One region of the Parabacteroides sp. D25 genome, then DNA from elsewhere that is predicted to be linked to it. Evidence: riboswitches for the same ligand, from Rfam matches in the RefSeq annotation. Region 1 holds a riboswitch; each other region holds the start of a gene.
What was found. Region 1 has a riboswitch for cobalamin ahead of HMPREF0999_RS05050 (TonB-dependent receptor plug domain-containing protein). Riboswitches for the same ligand answer to the same signal wherever they lie in the genome.
Positions count from the first base shown of each region.

Region 2: linked by a shared signal. The riboswitch ahead of HMPREF0999_RS11065 (sirohydrochlorin cobaltochelatase) and the one ahead of HMPREF0999_RS05050 (TonB-dependent receptor plug domain-containing protein) in region 1 are both predicted to bind cobalamin.
Region 3: linked by a shared signal. The riboswitch ahead of HMPREF0999_RS03170 (ABC transporter substrate-binding protein) and the one ahead of HMPREF0999_RS05050 (TonB-dependent receptor plug domain-containing protein) in region 1 are both predicted to bind cobalamin.

Region 1 covers NZ_JH976501.1:355,720-362,252, reverse strand. Annotated here, with positions in the region: gene HMPREF0999_RS05060 (ABC transporter substrate-binding protein) at 1-822, opposite strand, end outside; gene HMPREF0999_RS05055 (DUF5074 domain-containing protein) at 822-2,186, opposite strand; gene HMPREF0999_RS05050 (TonB-dependent receptor plug domain-containing protein) at 2,207-4,210, opposite strand; cobalamin riboswitch at 4,248-4,453, opposite strand; gene HMPREF0999_RS05045 (putative transporter) at 4,563-6,245, opposite strand.
Region 2 covers NZ_JH976503.1:114,599-121,131, reverse strand. Annotated here, with positions in the region: gene HMPREF0999_RS11075 (bifunctional aspartate transaminase/aspartate 4-decarboxylase) at 1-867, opposite strand, end outside; gene aspT (aspartate-alanine antiporter) at 880-2,577, opposite strand; cobalamin riboswitch at 2,664-2,861, shown strand; gene HMPREF0999_RS11065 (sirohydrochlorin cobaltochelatase) at 2,989-3,906, shown strand; gene HMPREF0999_RS11060 (TonB-dependent receptor) at 4,053-6,434, shown strand; gene HMPREF0999_RS11055 (PepSY domain-containing protein) at 6,453-6,533, shown strand, end outside.
Region 3 covers NZ_JH976500.1:794,419-800,951, reverse strand. Annotated here, with positions in the region: gene HMPREF0999_RS03180 (ABC transporter ATP-binding protein) at 72-1,085, opposite strand; gene HMPREF0999_RS03175 (iron ABC transporter permease) at 1,087-2,124, opposite strand; gene HMPREF0999_RS03170 (ABC transporter substrate-binding protein) at 2,134-3,297, opposite strand; cobalamin riboswitch at 3,360-3,559, opposite strand; gene HMPREF0999_RS03165 (precorrin-2 C(20)-methyltransferase) at 3,626-4,330, shown strand; gene HMPREF0999_RS03160 (hypothetical protein) at 4,379-4,891, opposite strand; gene HMPREF0999_RS03155 (formate--tetrahydrofolate ligase) at 5,285-6,533, shown strand, end outside.

The DNA of each region.
Region 1 (6,533 bases):
TCCGGCACCCGGTAAATCCTTAAACATATAATCGGCTCCGGCGTCCTCGATAAGATGAGCCATATAACTATCTCCGGATGGTACATACCACGAAGAGCCGAACTTCTTCTCCGACAAAACAGTAGGACGATTATCTATATTTGCGGTTAAGTCCTTTAGAGACAAATAGGCTTGCTCTGTTTCTTTAAATATAGAATCGGCCATCTCTTCCTTTCCGAATAGCAAACCATAAAAGCGAATCCACTCCGTGCGCCCCAAAGGAAATGCCTCCATATAGTCGGCTCCTTCGATAATGGGTATCCCTATCTTCTCGACAGGCCCATAACTACTGTTCTGAAACGGGGAAGCTATCACGAGTTCCGCACCGATCTCTATCATTTTCTCTATATTCGGAGAGGTAGCCTCACCTAAATCAGCGATTCTTCCGGCCTGTATACCCTCTTGTATGGCAGGAGTATCCATATAACGAGGCTCACAAACACCTATAACCTTATTGATTTCGTGCAATTGATCAATAATAGCCGCATGAACAGAAGTATAAACCACAATATCTTTTACCGGGACCTTCACGATCGTCCCTTTGGGTAATCCGCCAGGAACCGACTTTGTCCGGTCTACCAATAAATAGCGTTGAAGCAGACGAGTACTATCCCACGGATCACGAACTTCCACCATTGTATAGGTATCAAAGCGCTGAACCGTGAAACCTTGGGCATATTGAATACTATCAGAGGAAAGAGCTTCCTTGGAAGAAGTTTGCTTTCCGGATGGCGTACATGCCACCATCCAGAAAGCGAACCCTAAGAGAATCAGTAATCGCATTAGATATTATCTTTTTGAGCGAGGACTACTTTCATGGGATTTAAACCGGCCTCAAACTTCTTGAACAATTTACCGTCACCTCCGAAACAATAAATATCGCCATTATTCTTATAATCAGACTCTGCGACATAGACATTTCCACCCACGGCACTGATTGAATAAGGGGACTGTATTGAGGTTCCATCTGTAATAAAGCTCGTTCCCGCAGATTGACTCTTTGTATCAAATGTTAAAAATGCAGGGCTAGACATTCCCCATTGCGCATAGAACAGAAATAGCTTGCCATCCTCATAGGCCATCTCCGTTGCGTTTGGACAATTCGTAAGGGAAGTAACCTCATAAGTCTCCGTATTTATCTTTTGTACCGTATTGGGTATATCCGCATAGTTACCCATAGAAACCACATATACATTTCCTTGCTCATCCGCCTGTATCCGTGTGGGATTCAATACTACATCCAACTTCTTTATCTCTGTAAAAGTAGACAGATCAACCACTGATACCGTTTTATCATACCCAACCTCGGTACTGTAATCCATACCTCCGGAGTTTGAGACAAACAATTTATTAGAAGATACCGCCAATTGTTCCGGATTCCGTCCGACCTTTACCTTCGCCTCAACCTCCAAGGATGCGGTATCCAAACGAGCGACATATCCATTATAATAGCTAATATAGACTTTTCCACCCTCTGATACCATATAACGGGGCTGCCCCTCTGTCTTGACTTGCTTAATGGATTTTGCCTTCAGATCTGTCACTTCTATCGTAGACTCTCCATATACCGCGATATACATCTTATCGCCATACACGATCATATCCTGTGCCGTATCTCCCAGCCCCCTGCCATTTTGAGCCAAGAAATAATCGGGGACAACCTCATCCTTTTCTATGTCGTACATATATAAAGAAGAGTTGTTATTTCCCATATTGCCCGAATTCAAGAAATATAAAGCCATGAAAGAACTATCCTTCACAAAATCAATAACTCTTACGGAAGCATAAACAGAAGACTCACCTTCCGCATTTGCGGCTATAACTAATAAATAGCCTATATTTACGACATCCGTAATAGCATATGAATGTGTTCCAACTTCTACCTCCGCAATTTTCATATCTTTAGCGGTTCCATCAGAGGAACCATAAATCACGTACTTTGTTACATTGTCAACAGAAGACGGAGCTGTCCAATTTAAGGTTCCGCTAACTTTTAAAGCTTCCGGATTCTCATCCGTAAAACTGACATTAGTTACAGATACATTTGGTATGTTCAGTGAAGGCTCATTGTCATCATCACAGCTGACAAACGAGAAAGACATCAATGCACACAAGGCAGAGACACAAACTAAATTCTTCTTTTTCATTACTTTACTTTTATAGTTTACTAATAGGATAAACAAATACTTAAACGCCAAGAACGGCCCGGCATGGGATAATACTGAATAACATCATAATTCACGTTCGCAAGATTTAACAATTCACCTTGCAAACGCAAACCGAAATATCGAAAACGAAAATCTCGATTTATAGAAATACTCTGTTCTATATAAGAATCAATCCTGTTCCGATCTATATTTTGCGGCAATGCATAACGATCACCAACCGCAGTCAGTATATAAGAGACATTTACCCATGGATTTTCCAAGGTTACGGAAACCGTGCCAGAATGACGAGGTGTATAAGGAATCTGATCCTTATAATTCTTAGCTTCCGGATCTGTCACATCAACCGCGTATTGAAAAGAATAAGTGGAAGCCAAAAGCAAGCTCATTCGTAAGGGCAATCGGAATTGTGTAGATAAATTTACATCTACCCCTTTAATATCCACTTCGCCCATATTCATCATCTTCCAAACATACATGGTAGGTAAAGCCACGATCTTATCTTTCACCGTATTATAATATCCATCCGCCGAAATACTGAAATGCCGCAGCCAATCCCCACAGGAAGAACTCCATGTTACCCCTACATTATATTGGGAAGTTTCTTCCGGTTTCAAATTTGTATTTCCCATACGGAGGTAATACAAGTCCGTAAATGTAGGAACCCGGAATATATCTTTGTAAGAGGCACGTATCCGCAAAGTACTTTCCGAGAATGGCCGCCAAGACAAACTTACAGCCGGGGATAAACGCCTCTTATCATCCGGTTTTTCCCCTTGCTCCACTTTATCAGTGATATATGTTCCCAATAAACTAGCGGTAGCCGTGAATCGACTGTTCTTATATTGCACCGCTAGTACTGATTGAGAGGCCATTCGCTTTGGATTAGGGCCGTTCACAAAATTATTGTCCAGCATAGAGCGAGTTAAATCCGTAGTCAACGTCGCCGATACATACTTTATAGGAGTATACAGCAAACCTACAGAGCCATAATACTCATTCTGTGTATTCAAATCGACTTGTTCGCCCGCAGCATATTTATCATTTATATCTAAATAACGAGTAAAAGCATAATTATACTTAGCCATGGCCCGTAGCGTAAATTTCTCATTAAGAACATTCTTATACCCCGATTGCACGAAAAAGTTATTATCCCATAATCGTTCAGAAGTGTTCTTGTTATATAAATTAACAGAACCGGGAAGCCCCCGCTCCGAATCAAAATAGTACGCCTTAAAGGAAAGTTCGCCTCCCCTTCCAAAATCGCCGAATAGATTACCTTCCAAATGGTAAGCATGGATATCGCTATTTCTACGCTTCTCTCTCGTCTCCAATTCCCCATTAATCAATGTATAGGGATATTGCCCATCCGCACGCACGAAATCACCATGTAAGGATGCGCTCCAACGCTTTCCTAATTTTTGATCATAATGCAGCACGGGATTAAAAAGCCCGAAGGAACCTCCCTTAACCTTAAGATAAGTATGAAACGATTTGTCTTTAAACGTGGGCTTTCCGGTTTGTATATTCAAGGCTCCTGCCGAGGCATACACCCTTGCCGTTTGGAAGATGTCATCCGATTGTCCGATCGATAAGGAAACCATCTCCACGTTATCCAACGAGAAACGGCTGATATCGACTTGCCCGCTTTGCGCATCCGTAATCGTCACCCCATCGTAACTGACGGCGGTATGCTTCGCTCCCAAGCTACGTACCGAGACCGTTTTCAATCCTCCGATCCCCCCATAATCCTGTACTGTAACTCCCGAGAAGCGTTTCACGGCCTCGGATAGGTCTTGTACTCCCAAGCGATCGATTCCCGCCCGGTCCATAATTTGCAAAGGCGTACCTTCACGGGTGACCGACGGACGTACCTTCTCCACTACTTCCACCCCGGAAAGCTCGTGATAGGCCGTCGTATCGATCTGTTGACCGAAAGCGACACCCAAAGAAAATAACCATACGCTAAAAACGCACAGACATCTTATAAGATATAAATCTCGCATAATAATTCTTAGGTTTACCAACGTCTTCACCCGAAACGTCGCATAACAAAATCATGGCAGGTTTTCTGGCTCGTCCACCCTCTGTCGGCTACCTTCCCGCCTATCCGATAGGCAGTGGCAACAAGATTTGCCGGGGCTCCAAGGACTTACAGCTACGGGTACAGCTCCGGACTCGCACCGGATTCCCTTTTACTGATTATTATCGGAATCGATAACATCTACACCTTGATTGGCCGCAAAGATACATGTTTACTTTTTGATTAGCAACAAAAAAGCCCCCCGGCGAATCACTTCGGCGGAAGGCTAGGGAGTTTACACTTTTCTAAACATTACTAACAACAAAATATTTATTCTATGTATAAAAGAATAATATCATTAACTGTGCGGTCAACACACGCAAAAACATGGTCAATGGATAAACCGTCGCATATCCAACCGCCGGCGCATCATTTCCTGCCGCCATATTGGAATAGGCTAACGCAGGAGGATCGGTCGTACTTCCCGCAATCAATCCCATCAACGTAAAATAATTCAGTTTATAAAAATACCTTCCCACACAACCGATAATCAGTAGAGGCAATAACGTTATTATAAAACCATAACCGATCCAAGCTACACCACCCTTATTGACTATCGTATCGACAAAACCTTCACCCGCACTCAATCCCACGCAGGCGAGAAACAACGTGATTCCTAATTCCCTCAATAGTAAATTAGAACTTTGCGTGGTATAAGTAACCAATTTATAACGATAACCGAACCGGCTTATCAATATCGCAACGATCAACGGACCTCCCGCTAATCCTAATTTCACCGGTTGAGGAATACCCGGAAAACTAATAGGAAGACTTCCCACGATAATACCCAAAACTATACCAACAAAAATAGTCACCAAATTAGGTTCATTCAAGCGTTTCATTGAATTACCCAGCGTCTCGGCAACTTTCTCCACCGCCAATTCACTACCGACCACTGTCACCCGGTCGCCTATTTGCAAGACCAGATTAGGAGTAGCTACCAACTCCAGCCCCGCACGATTGATCCGAGTCACGTTAATTCCATGTAAACGGCGTAACTGCAAAGCCCCTAATTGCTTACCGTTGATTTCAGACCGGGTAACCAAAATACGCCGGCTGATAAACTGGCTTTCCGCCGGAATCCATTGCTTACGATCCATCTGTATTTCTTGACCGATAAAAGTCTTTATCGCCTCCACGTCATGCTCTGCGGTAATAACAAAAATCTTATCATCCCCATTCAATACCGTGTTCCCCGCCACGATCTCTATCCGATTCGTATCGTTACGTAAAATACGGGAAATAACAAATTCACGGTGTTCCAACAATTTAGATAGCTCACTTACGCTACGACCAAAAATCGCCGGATTCTTCACCACCAAAGAGATAGGTACAGCCTCTCCTCCCGATTCCGTATCCGTCTCTTCTTCCAATTGTTCCGTCTCCTTCGCAAAAGAGATACGGAAAACATAACGGATAAAAATCATCGACAAGATAATGCCGATCACACCTAACGGATAGGCAACCGCATATCCTAAAGCGATCGTTTCATCCGAGATCCCCGTCATATCTGAATAAGCCTGTTGAGCAGCGCCCAATCCCGGTGTATTCGTCACTGCTCCGGATAAGATACCTACCATTGTCGGTATAGGAATGCCTGTAATATAATGTATAATCAAGGCAGTAATCACCCCTAGAAAAACAATACCGCAAGCAAGCATATTCAACGTGATCCCTCCCTTTCGAAACGAAGAGAAAAATCCGGGGCCTACTTGCATACCTACCGAGTAAACAAATAAGATCAAACCAAACTCTCTAAAAAAATGAACGACCGACGGATTCGCCGTAAAACCGAAATGCCCGAGAAAGATCCCGACAAACAGTACCATGGTAATCCCTAAAGAGATACCGAATAGCTTCAGTTTACCAAGCTGGATCCCCAGAGCGATCACAACGGATAACAAAAGGATAGAATGCCCTACCCCTTCTCCCCATAACAATTCATTAATCCATTCCATATCTATTCATGTATATATTAATTTAAGATAAAAAAGTACCTCTGGCGAATCACTTCGGCAGAGATACACATATTGAACATTTAGTATCCCAGTTTAATCTGGCATCCATTCTAACAACATTTACTAATATATTTTCTATTTCTTATGCTGATAATTTAGACAAACTTTCCTCTTCCGGCAAAAGGGTTACCGGCCATTCAAATGTCGCACGACAGTGCGAACAGATCCTTTTCATACGTCTTTGTTCCTTTTAAGATATTGCTTATCTTTTCGTACTGCTTTCCTAAT
Region 2 (6,533 bases), on a different contig from region 1:
CTCAACGATCCTATTCATCAATGCTTTTGTCAATCCGTATGAAGGCGGGTTGCTCGGGTTTGTTATGAAAGCGGCTTTCACGCTAGGATCTTTCAGGACATCTAAATCCTTTTCTTGATATTGCCACGTGTGATAGCCGTCTTTTGTCATCTTCAAGGCTTTTATCTCTATGACATTAAAAAGATAACGAGCCTGTTCCGGAATCTCTATATAAGGAGTGAATACCGGAGCGAAGAGAATGATCTTGTCTCCCTTATTCAACAAGAAATTCTGCTGCAAGGAATCGAAGATATAACACATGGCGGCAGTTCCGCCCTCGGTAGCGAAAAGATCGAATATTCCCTCAGGGGGCTGGTTATCACATAATTCTTGGTCTAAATAATCCCGCACGAGCATTTCCGTATATTTCAAGATACGATCGGGAACCGGATATTGATCACCAATGACACCTTCCGCCCATTCATATACAAGTTCATTCTCATCTACACCTTTTTCCGTGACCAGATATTCATAGGTACCCTTCAATAAAGTAGCGCCGGGAGATTGCGCATGTTTCTTTAGAAACTGTACGAAGCGAGACGCGATCCTTTTGCGGTTGGGAACCCCTGCGGCTCCGGCCATCTCATCTGCCAATTCGGTTTCCCGCAGGCATTCCTCCAAGGCGAACTGCCCTAATAGGAAGAATGCCTCCCGTGGAACCGTACTGATCCAGTTTGGATTTCCCCTTCCTGCGTTCAGCATGATGTGCGTACTTTTACGAGCGCTCTCATCCGCTAACTCTATCAAGATGTTCTTTAGCTCGAAAGGGCTAATCTCCGACATCTTTTTCTCATATTCTCTCGTGACATGTATTTTCTTCTTGTCCATACATTATATATATTACATGATTAGCACAATAACGACACCCCAGATGATTAATAAAGTATTACCCACCGCATAGGTAACGGTATAGCCTAAGGCTGGAGTCTCACTTCCTACGGCATCTTCCACCGCTCCTAATGCGGCAGTTGTCGTACGTGAACCCGCCGTACAACCTAAAGTAATAGCCGGGTGGAACTTAAAAACGTAACGTCCCATCAGAATACCGATGATAAGCGGGATAGATGTCGCTAAAGCACCGATAATAAATAAACTTATACCGACTTCCTTCAATCCGGTCACGAAACTGGGACCCGCCGTGATACCGACTACGGCGATAAACATATTCAATCCCAAATTATTTAATATCCAGACGGAAGGCTCCGGAATACGCCCGAAGGTCGGATGCTTAGAACGAAGCCATCCAAAGACGAGCCCGGCTATCAAAGCACCTCCACTCGTACTTAGGCTAATCGGGACACCCCCGAAATGAATCGCGAGCGAACCTAAAATTCCCCCTAAGAAAATACCGATACCCACGAAAATCAAATCGGTCTGATTGGTTGGGCGATCGGGATATCCTAAAGCCGTCGCCGCTTTATTTACCTCTGATTTCATGCCTGCCAATTCCAGCATATCACCGGAATCTATCACCGTAGCGGCCAAGACCGGGATATTGATACCCGCACGCCTTACGGACTTGATGCTAACACCATGCATAAACGATTGATTGCGTAAATAGCAGATCTTTTTCCCCACGTATTCCTTATGGATCACTAGTACGGGTAACGTCTCTGCCGGAAAATCGAGCAATTCAATGTCATTGACCTCGTCGCCAATCCAGTTCTCCTCTCCGATCACGAATTCCCGGCGACCGCTTAGGACAACCTCATTTCCGGTATGTAAAACCAAATCCGGTTTAACATCAGTTACTACATTATTAATACGGACACGCTCCACGAACAAATGCCGTCCCAATTGGTCTAAATATACCTCCAACTGCTTTACGCTTTTGCCATCCTTGAACCATTCATTACTAATCTTATAGGCCCGGAAAGTTACCGGACGGGCGGCAGGCATAAAGCCCGGTTGCTCGCTCTCGTCGTTATTTCCCATTTTAGCCTCTAGCTCTTTACACGCTTTTTTCACGTAGTCGAGTCCTCCTAAAAGACGTGGCCCGATATCACTCACTAACCATGCGGATCCTGCCGTACCGAAAATATAAGTTACCGCATAGGCCACGGGCATTACATTTACCATAGCGCTTTTATCCGTATCGCTAATATTCATCTGTCCGATCGTATCTTCGGCAACTCCTAATACTGCCGACATCGTCTGGGAGCCCGCCAATAATCCTGCGGCCTCGCCTGCGTTATATCCCATAAGTTTCGCTAACAAAAAAGGAGCGATCAAACAAAATATACACATGACGGCGGCGAAAAGCATTTGAGGAAGACCTTCCTTTTTCAATCCCCGGAAGAACTGTGGCCCAACGCTATATCCTACAGCGAAGAGGAACATCAAGAAAAAGACGGACTTTAACGGTCCGCTTATATCGATTTTTAATTGCCCGATCAATACACCGACCAATAATACGCTGGTAACCGTTCCCAGCGTGAACTTCTTTATCTTAAACTTGCCAATCCAGAAACCGAGAGCTAAGGTTATGAAAATAGCTAGCTCCGGATAATGTTGAAGTAAATTAGTTATCCATTCCATATCTATTTATTTGATGTTAAACAAAAAAGATGCTATTGGAACAGGGATTCTTTGAAAGATGTTGTTACTTTTCGGAATTATTTATATAAATTTGCGACCGCTTAGGTGATAGAGTTTGTCTACCGACAACTCTATAAAAGGGAATCCGGTTAGAATCCGGAACAGTGCCCGCTACTGTGAAGCTCTTGAAAAGGAAAGCGTTCTGCTATGCCACTGTCTTAAGAAAGATGGGAAGGTTGCTTTCCGAGCCAGTCAGGAAACCTGCCAAGCGAAGTAATGATTAATTCCTCCCGGGGTTAGGAGTAATTAAGAGGATAGAAATATCACCTATATCTAAAAGATGTTGGAGACGGAATAATACGTTGTCTCCGTGGGATTGATATGTAATCTAATTATTAATATATTCATATGATGAGGAAACACTTACTATCTTTCTTCCTGCTGGTCATCAGCCTAGTTTGTCGTGCGCACGATGGCGAGAATTTTGTAGCATCCGATTTATTCGCCTCTTTACAACCGGGCGATAAGGCCGCTTTATTGATGGTACATTTTGGAACAACCCATGATGATACCCGTGCCTTGACAATCGACGCGATCAATCAAAAAGCGAAAGAAGCTTTCAAAGATGTTGAGTTGCGTGAGGCATGGACTTCTCGCATTGTAATGCGCCGCTTAAAAGCTCGTGGCATAGAGAAACTAAACCCGATCGAAGCCTTGGAAAAGTTAAAGGCTGATGGTTATACGCACATTTTGATCCAATCCACGAATATAATCGAAGGTATCGAGATGGAATCCTTACGTAAGGATGTTGCCACCATGAAATCTTCTTTCAAGGAGATTCGTATCGGTAATCCTTTATTGTATACACCGGAGGATTATGAGGCGGTAATCGCCGCTATCATAAAAAATGGGGCGAAAGAAGGCGCTACTTTATTGGTAGGCCATGGCACTTATACACCGGCGACGGCCCAATATGCTATGTTGGATTATATGTTGAAGGAGAAGGGATTCAAGGATTATTCCGTAGGAACCATCGAGGGCTATCCTACTTTTGATACGATGGTAGCCCAAGTAAAGGCCAATGGAACGAAGAAAGTCTTGTTGATGCCATTTATGTTTGTTGCCGGAGACCATGCGAAAAACGATATCGCCGGTGATTGGAAAGAGGAATTGGAAAAGAAAGGCTACGAGGTAAGCGTATTTATGGAAGGTCTGGGACAGAATCCGGATATTCAGAAGATCTTCATCGAACATGCCCGTTTCATGGCTAAACATAAGATGATCGATATCGTTGATAAGAAGAAAGCTTATGCGGTAGAGAAGGACTAAAAAAGTTCTCCAAATCTATGTTTTATTCCTTTCGGAAGAAAAAGTAATTCCTTCCGAAAGAAACTAAATTTTCATTCGAAGGAAAATGGAATTTCTTTCGAAAGGGATTTCACATGCATACAATAAACAGTTATAATGCTAAATATATGAAAAGAGTTTTGACAATCTTACCGTTGACAGCCTTATGTATCAGTACGATGCAGGCGCAACACAAGAATGAGTACACGAATTTCGCCGATACGACATTCAATATTCAAGAAGTCGTAGCGACCGCCGCACGCAAGCCACGTCCACAAATCACGAAGTTGGACGTACCTATGAAATATCTTCCTATTTCAATTAATAGCATTACGGCGAGTAGTTTGGAGTTGCGAGGTATCCGTAATATCCAAGATGCGGTACGCTTTATGCCGGGCGTACGATTCCAGACATCTTATGGCGCATTTCAACAATTGTCGATCCGTGGTTTCGATCATTCTATCATGATGATAGACGGTATCCGCGATGAACGTTCGGCAATAAACAACTCTTATCCCGTACCCGATCTATCCTGTATCGAGTCTATTGAATTATTAAAGGGACCGGCTTCTGTACTTTACGGACATTCAGCCGTAGGTGGAACCTTGAATATCGTTCGTAAATCCCCGTCAGAGAAACAGAGCGTTAACGCCCGATTGGCCTATGGTAGTTACGAGAATAAAGAGGCGACGCTTGGCATGGGCGGTAAATTGGTCGGTCCGGTCAATTATTACGCCAATGTCAACTTTTCCGATCAAGAGGGCTGGCGTGATAATGGCAACCGTCGCTTTTCCGGTTATCTGGCATTGCAAGCTAAAATGACGGAACGTGACATATTAGATGTTCGTGGAGGTTTTAACCGCGACTTCTATGGGACGGAGATCGGTCTTCCCGATTTAATGGCAAATGATGTATATAATGTGCAAACAGGACAGTTATATCTCCATAAAAATGATATGCTACCGGGACTTGACCGTGAGGCTCGCTACAATAACGAGTCCGACTTTATGAAGAATCACGCTTGGAACATATCAACGCAGTACACACATACTTTTTGGAACGGTGCGAAACTAACAGATCGCCTTTCTTACAATAACGACGATATCAACTATTTTGGGACGGAAGCCCTCGACTATCTCGAAAGTGATGATCCGATCTATGATCATTATTATATGAAAAATGGCCAGAAAAAATATATCTGTTTGGACAGTGTATATCTTTCTTTCCCGCTTCGCTTCTCCCATATAGCCAAGACGGTAACCAATACGCTCGAGCTAAGCGGTAAATTCAGGACGGGTGAGATAAAGCATACGTATATGGGAGGTTACTCTTTCGTCGCCTTGAATCGTACCAGCTATTCGGGCTATAATTTAGGAGATGATGTTCAGGGTCCCGGCCTTTATTCGCATGTATCCGTTTATGATCCGCATAGCATGGGATATATGACCAGTAAATTCTCGAAAGCAACGGTTACGCATCATTATTCCAACAGCCTTTATCTTCAAGATATGGTTGAGTTCAACGAGCAATGGAAGGTATTAGCCGCTCTACGTTACGACTTTTTCCGTTATATGTCCGCCAGCGCTACAACTCCTACCGGACGACGTGAGTATGAGGAGCATTCAAGCTTCAATATGATAAAGAATAAGGCGTTGACCTATCGTTTCGGAGCGGTCTATCTGCCCCATCCGAATACATCCATTTATGCGTCTTTCGCCTCTTTCTTCAAGCCGATCCGTACGTTCTATCAAGATAACGTCATTTATGTAGGAGGTGATGGAAATCGTTTCGAGCCTGCTCGCAATGAGGAAGTATTTAAGCCGGAGAAAGGATACCAAGCCGAGGTGGGTCTTAAATATCAATTGAACAATATATTAAGCGCCAATGCCAGCTTGTTCTATATCCGGAAGATGAACAGTACGGCTACGTTGACCAACAACTATCAAGTGGAGGTAAACGGCGAGACTACCACGAAGAGCGTAATCGGACAGGTGGGTGTACAAGATTCCAAGGGTTTTGATTTTGATGTCACTCTTTCTCCGGTAAGCACCTTAGCGCTGACGATCGGTTATGGATTGAACGACTCCAAGATCCGGGAGATGAAAGAAATAAAGGATCCGGAATTGATCGAGGCTATCTATGGCAATAACCCGGATGAGACAAAGCAACAATTGAATAGCCAAGAAGGAAACTGGCAGAGCAACGTACCGAACCAGACTTTCTACGCATACGGCAGTTATACCATCCCTCGGGGTGTCTTGAAGAATCTGGAATTTCACTTGAGTAGCAGTTATACCGGTAAAGTATACCGTAATACATCTAACAACTCTTGGTTCGATCCGTATTGGGTAACCGATTTCGGTATGTCTTATTTGTTGAACAACAATATTCACCTTACATTCAACTTGAATAACTTGTTTGACAACAATTATTATAACCAAGCGCTCGGACAACAGATGGTGCCAAGCATGCCTCGTAATTTCCAAGTGGCTATCTCCTATACATTATAATATATAGAACATACGCTCATGAATCTATTGACAAAGATCATGCAATTTATACACAGGATACTGGGCACGGCGCTCAGTATCCTGTTCCTCGTTTGGTTC
Region 3 (6,533 bases), on a different contig from region 1:
ATGGATGTAAATGGAAAAAATTCATAACTATGAATGAAGAAAAACATAGTTATGAATTGAAAATTTCATAGTTATGATTTTTCAGTATCAAAATAGGCAAGTAATTCTTCTATCGTTTGGGTGATATAGGTACCGCCGGAAGTCTCATGGATGATAAAGTGGGTGGTCTTTAAATCGCCAGTCTCAATCCAAATATTCGATTCCACTTCCCGATTCGCCAAAATTCCGTTTCGCTGGAGCCCTTTACGCACCATAGCGTATTTCTGTCCATGTCCAACGAGGCGAATCTGTCGAGAGAATTGATTATCTATACGGAATAATCCGGTATCCTTATCGAAAACAATCCCTTTCCGGGCGAAAAAGTTGCTTAGATGACCACTCAATGCCAAATCCTCGGGAGTACCGGTAGAGATACCATTCGCTTTGTCCATTAACCAGATCTTATCCGATATCTGAAGAGCCAGCTCCAAATCGTGAGTGGACATAAATATCGTCTTATTCGTTTTCCGGGTTAGATGATGGAGTAATTGCATAATCTCTACCTTGCTGGGGAAATCAAGGAATGCGGTAGGTTCATCCAAGTAAATAACCGGAGTCTCCTGAGCGAGCGCCTTAGCGATCATCACTTTCTGGCGTTCTCCATCCGATAAGGTATGGACCATGCGGGATGCTAGTTCCTCAATGCGGACAAGGGCGATGGATTCTTCCACGATCCGCTTATCATCCTTGCTCAACTTACCCCAGAAGCCGGTATACGGGCTACGTCCCATCCCGACCAATTCCCGTACCAACATATTCCGGATCTCACATTTATCGGTCAGCACGACACCGATCGTGGTGCTCAATTCCTTATCGGAATAAGTATCTATATCTTTTCCTAGGACCAATATTTCCCCATCTAATTTAGGTTGGAAAGCCGATAACGTGCGCAATAAAGTAGACTTCCCCACCCCGTTAGCACCCAGCAAACAGGTTAATTCACCACTATAGATCGTAGAGTGTATACCTTTAGCTACCAGCTTTGTACTACTCTTAGAATGGTAACCGATCGAAAGTCCGTTAATATGAATCGTATCTTGTTTCATCTTACTCGTTCAATTCATTCTTACGTTTTCTAAATAATACTGAGGCCACTACTGGAGCACCTACTAAAGCGGTTACCGAGTTGACAGGTAACGCTCCCTCGAACCCCGGCATACGGGCGATCAAATTACAGATCAACGCCAACGCCGCACCGGCGAATAAGACCGCAGGCATTAAAATCCGATGGTCGGAAGTTTGAAATATGGCCCGGCATAAATGCGGAACGGCTAGCCCCAAGAAGATAATAGGTCCGCAATAAGCAGTGACAATCGCCGTAAGGACCCCAGCCGAGGTGATAACCAACAAACGGGCCCGCTTGATATTAAGTCCCAAATTGCGTGCGTAGCTATCCCCAAGAAGCATCAAGTTCATGGTCTTGATAAGCAGGAACGAGAGAGGGATCAAGATTGTCATAAGAATCACGAACAACGTCATCTGATTACCGGAAACACGGGCGAAACTACCCAATCCCCAAATCACGTATGCACGGATATCCTCCTCGACGCTAAAGAATTTAAGTACACCGATCACGGCGTTTGCCACGTAACCGATCATCACACCGATAATCAACAACGTGACATTTCCTTTTACCTTTTGGGAAACATACACGATCAGCGCCATCACGGATAAGGAACCGATCACGGCCGCTATCGATAAGGCGATCTCCCCCATAAAACCAAGTTTACTCAAGGCAACGCCCCCTAAACTACCGCTTAACAACACCACGAAAGCGACACCCATGCTCGCTCCCGAACTGATACCTAAGACCGAAGGTCCGGCCAATGGATTACGGAAAACGGTTTGCATCTGTAAGCCGCTGATGGATAAGCCAGCTCCCGCTACCAACGCTGTCAATGCCTGTGGTAGTCGGGATTTCCAGATAATATTCTGCCATGTAATAGGCTCATTTCCTAAATTCCAGATAATATGCCAAACCGATTGAAGAGGAATAGAGACTGACCCCAACACCAAATTCAAAAAGATTAGAACAAAAATAGCCGTGACAATCGCCAGCATCCATAGGGTATTTGAATGTCTCATCAGTGTTCCTTATTTAAGTCGAGAATAATAGACCGACTCATGATCCGGTAATAAATCCGGATGAAAGATATGAAGCAAATCCGCTAGGACGATCTCCGGTTCTGTCGGCATACTCTCATAAAACGGCGTGTTCTTCATATTACAATAGATAATTCCTTTCTCCCGGAACGCACGGAAATCCTCATAACGAGGATCTTGCTCTTTCAATGCCTCATAGCTGAACGTTCCCGGGAAACTATTCACGATACGCCAATAATCAGCGTCGTCCGCTTGGTTATAGACCGTCTCGAAGTCTAATGTAACACCACCGGATCGCTCATCATCTTTCAAGAAATAATCAGCGCCGGCATCCTTGAAAAGTTGCGCTAAGAAGCTCTTTCCTCCTACGGCATACCAGTTTCCACCCCGTAACTCGCCACTAAAAACGATCGGACGTTTTTTAACCTTACCATCCGCCGTAAGTTCCTTTAATTCATTATACCTCTTCTCGATGGTGGCGAAACGCTCATTGCCATCTTTCTCTATCCCCAACAGCAAGCCTACGAACTTGATCCACTCGGCCTGTCCCAATGGCGTAGTCTCCTTATAACCCAAATGGGGAATCAAGGGAATACCCACGTCTTTCAGCGTCTCATAGCCTCCCCGCTTGAATGGCGATACAAGGATCAAATCAGGATTCATGCTCATGATAACCTCGTTATCGAAATTCCCCTCGATACCGATCTTAGCGGTTTTACCTTCTTTCAGGCGTTCGTTCATCTCTTTATTGAACAAATGCCGTGTACTGGTAATCCCAACGACCCTATCCAAGGCACCCAATTTAATAAAGTTCGATAATTGCAGGGAAGTCATACAGATAACGCTTCGGATAGGAAGCTCTATCACCGTATAATCAGCGGGAATCCCCGTGGGTTTCGCACCTCTTTTCACGAACGCATAATGAAACGTGGTGCTTTCCTCATTTTGAGGATCTTGGATATCAGCCAAGAGATATTGATCCGCATAGGTAAGCTTGAATCCTTGGGCGTATAAAGGCTTAACCTGCTCTTGCGAGAACGCAGATTGCTCTACGGAAGCCGTCTTCCCTATTTCTCCTTTTTCACGGATACCTGAAGTACATGATAAAGTCAATACCGATAAAAGCAAGCATCCACCCGCTATAAACTTATTCATAATCCTTGTTTAATTGACAGTTGATCATTGACAGTTACTCTCGTCCTGCTCCACGGGACAGCAACATTTATTTATGAACCGGCAGGTCTTCTGACTTACTTCCATTCAGGACGCCTTCCCGATTACAAAACCAGTGGCCAAGGTATTGTCCGAATGTTTAAAAGTTCACAGCAGCGTGGTCTGTCCGGGATTCTCACCCGGTTCCCTTTTAATCCGCCTCCCGGAAAAAGAGATAAGCGGAGCCTGTTACAGTGACAAAAGTAGTAAGAATATTTGTATACATCCACAATTTTAAGGACTTTTGCGTTTCAAATAAAAACAGATACACATGAATCATCCTATTCACTTCGTCTCATTAGGTCCCGGTGATCCGGAATTAATTACGCTGAAAGGGCTTAAAACATTACAAAAGGCTGATATTATCTATTGTCCTGCTACACAAGGCAAGCATGGAATCATATCTCGGGCGACGGATATATTGAAAGCTATTGAGGTAGACGAATCCTTGATCCATCCGTTTATTTTGCCAATGAGTAAGGAACGGACAGATGCGTTAAACGCTTATAACGAATTGTTTCTGGATGCCCAAGCTGAATATTTGAAAGGGAAACAAATCGTGATCGTCGCCGAGGGAGACGCTGGTTTTTATTCATCTATACAATATGTATACGATAAATTCGAGGAAACAGGAATCCCGGTAGATCGAATCGCAGGAATTCCGGCATTTATAGCGGCAGGTGCCTTGGCCGGGATACATATCGTAAAACAAGAGGAGCAAATTAACGTAATCCCCGGGACTGCGTCGTTCGATGAACTTTCGGCAAAAATAGAAAATGGAATGATCATCGTCATCATGAAATTACCGGGTTGCCAAGAGGCTATTCATACTTGTATCCGGCAGTATGCGGATAAGGCGGTTTTTCATTATTTCGAGAATGTAGGAACAAGAAAAGAATATTATACTACTGATATCGCCACTATACATTCCAAGGATTTCCCCTATTTCTCCCTACTGATTATCCAACCTCGCTAAAAGAAGAAGGCTGCCCGGAGAGTAACCAAACCCGGACAGCCCATCTTATTACGCTACATGCAATATATGCTTAAGCTGATCGATATGGAAACGAAGTGTATCCATATAAGGTTTCACTGAATTATGGTACATGACCGCTTTTGCGTGCATATCTTCCAACTCGCTTACTTTACGGTTCGCCTCACGCATTTTACAAGCGTTGTAGCGAATACCCGATACATGTCCTTTGATATCCTCGATCGCTTGGTTTCCCCGGTTGAAGATAGACTCTGCTTCTTCCGGAGCGTATACCGTATAGGCTTGGGCAACGTCATCCAGTAACGCCTGTTGATAAGAGCCGGCTATCGGGAGCAATTGATGGATCGCATGATGACATAAAGAATGAACCTCGTTTTGAAGCTTCTTCAATTCTACTTCCCACTTTGATTCACATACTTCATCCAATTGTTTGACTTCCGCTACGACACGACCGCTAAACAATTCCACTACCATCTTTTCCCATGCTTCTGCTACCCACGATTTAGTAGCAAATGTAACCTGACTAAATCTTACTGTTGACATAACCTTAAATTTACATATTATATTGCTAATGTTATTAGTCTCTTATCTGTTTCAATTTATCACACTCAAACCATTTTAGGTTTCTTTTTATCGTTGTGACATCACAAAATTAATCAAATTATTACAGATGAATAATTTTAAAGACTATTTTATAATTCTTTAAAAGTACAACAAGCAAAACGTATGATTTTTGCAAAGCTCACTTTACAAAAAGTTTAATTTCAAGCCTGACAGCTATCACAAAAAGCAAGATCCTCGCCATCTTCGCACAAAAATATCAAAATAACACAATCTTATTATTCCATAAAGGGGGAAAACCTTGTTCCGTATCATTTTGTTATTATAATAAATTAGATTTACTTTGTTCAAACTATATAAACTTACATAAAGCACATGAAATCGGACATTGAGATAGCAAGAGAAACAGACTTGCGTAAAATTAAGGAAGTTGCGACAACGTTAGGTATCCCTCGTGAGGAAGTACAAAATTATGGCAGGTATATTGCCAAGGTTCCTATCCATTTGATCGATAAAAAGCAAATGGACCAGCATAATTTAATTTTAGTGACCGCTATCACTCCCACTAAAGCGGGAATCGGAAAGACTACGGTTTCGATCGGTCTGGCTTTAGGGCTGAATAAAATAGGGAAGAAAGCGGTGGTCGCTTTACGTGAGCCGTCTCTTGGCCCGTGTTTCGGCATGAAAGGTGGTGCTGCCGGAGGTGGATATGCCCAAGTGCTTCCCATGGAAAACATCAACTTGCATTTTACAGGGGATTTTCATGCGGTTACTTCCGCCCACAATATGATTACCGCTTTATTGGATAACTATATTTATCAGACCCGCAACACCTGCGAGGGATTGAAGGAGATCAAATGGAAACGGGTTCTTGACGTAAACGACCGTAGCTTACGTAACATCGTATCGGGTCTAGGCGGCTCGGCGAACGGTGTCCCTACCGAGACCGGATTTGACATCACTCCCGCTTCAGAGATCATGGCGATCCTTTGCTTGGCTACGGATATAGAGGATTTGAAACGACGTGTCGGAAATATTTTATTGGGTTATACAAACGAAGATAAGCCTTTCACGGTAAATGATCTTGGCATAGCCGGAGCTATTACCGTATTGCTAAAAGACGCATTACTGCCGAACCTTGTACAAACAACGGAGAATACTCCCGCATTTGTACATGGAGGTCCTTTCGCTAATATCGCCCATGGATGTAATTCCATATCGGCCACCCAAATGGCTCTTACTTATGGAGATTATGTGATTACGGAGGCTGGTTTCGGCGCTGATCTGGGCGCGGAGAAATTCTTTAATATCAAATGTAGAAAAGCGGGGCTTTCACCGAAACTGACAGTCATCGTAGCGACTGCCCAGAGCTTGAAACTTCATGGTGGCGTTCCGGAGAAAGAAATCAAGGAACCGAATATCGAAGGATTAAAGAACGGATTCGCTAACTTAGATAAACACATTGAGAATATGAAGAGCTTCGGCCAGCAAGTAATCGTTACTTTCAACCGTTTCGCTACCGATACGGACGAGGAGATTGCGTTAGTGGCTGAGCATTGCGAGGAGAAAGGGGTTGGATTCGCCATGAATAACGTTTTCGCCGAAGGCGGTGAAGGGGGTACGG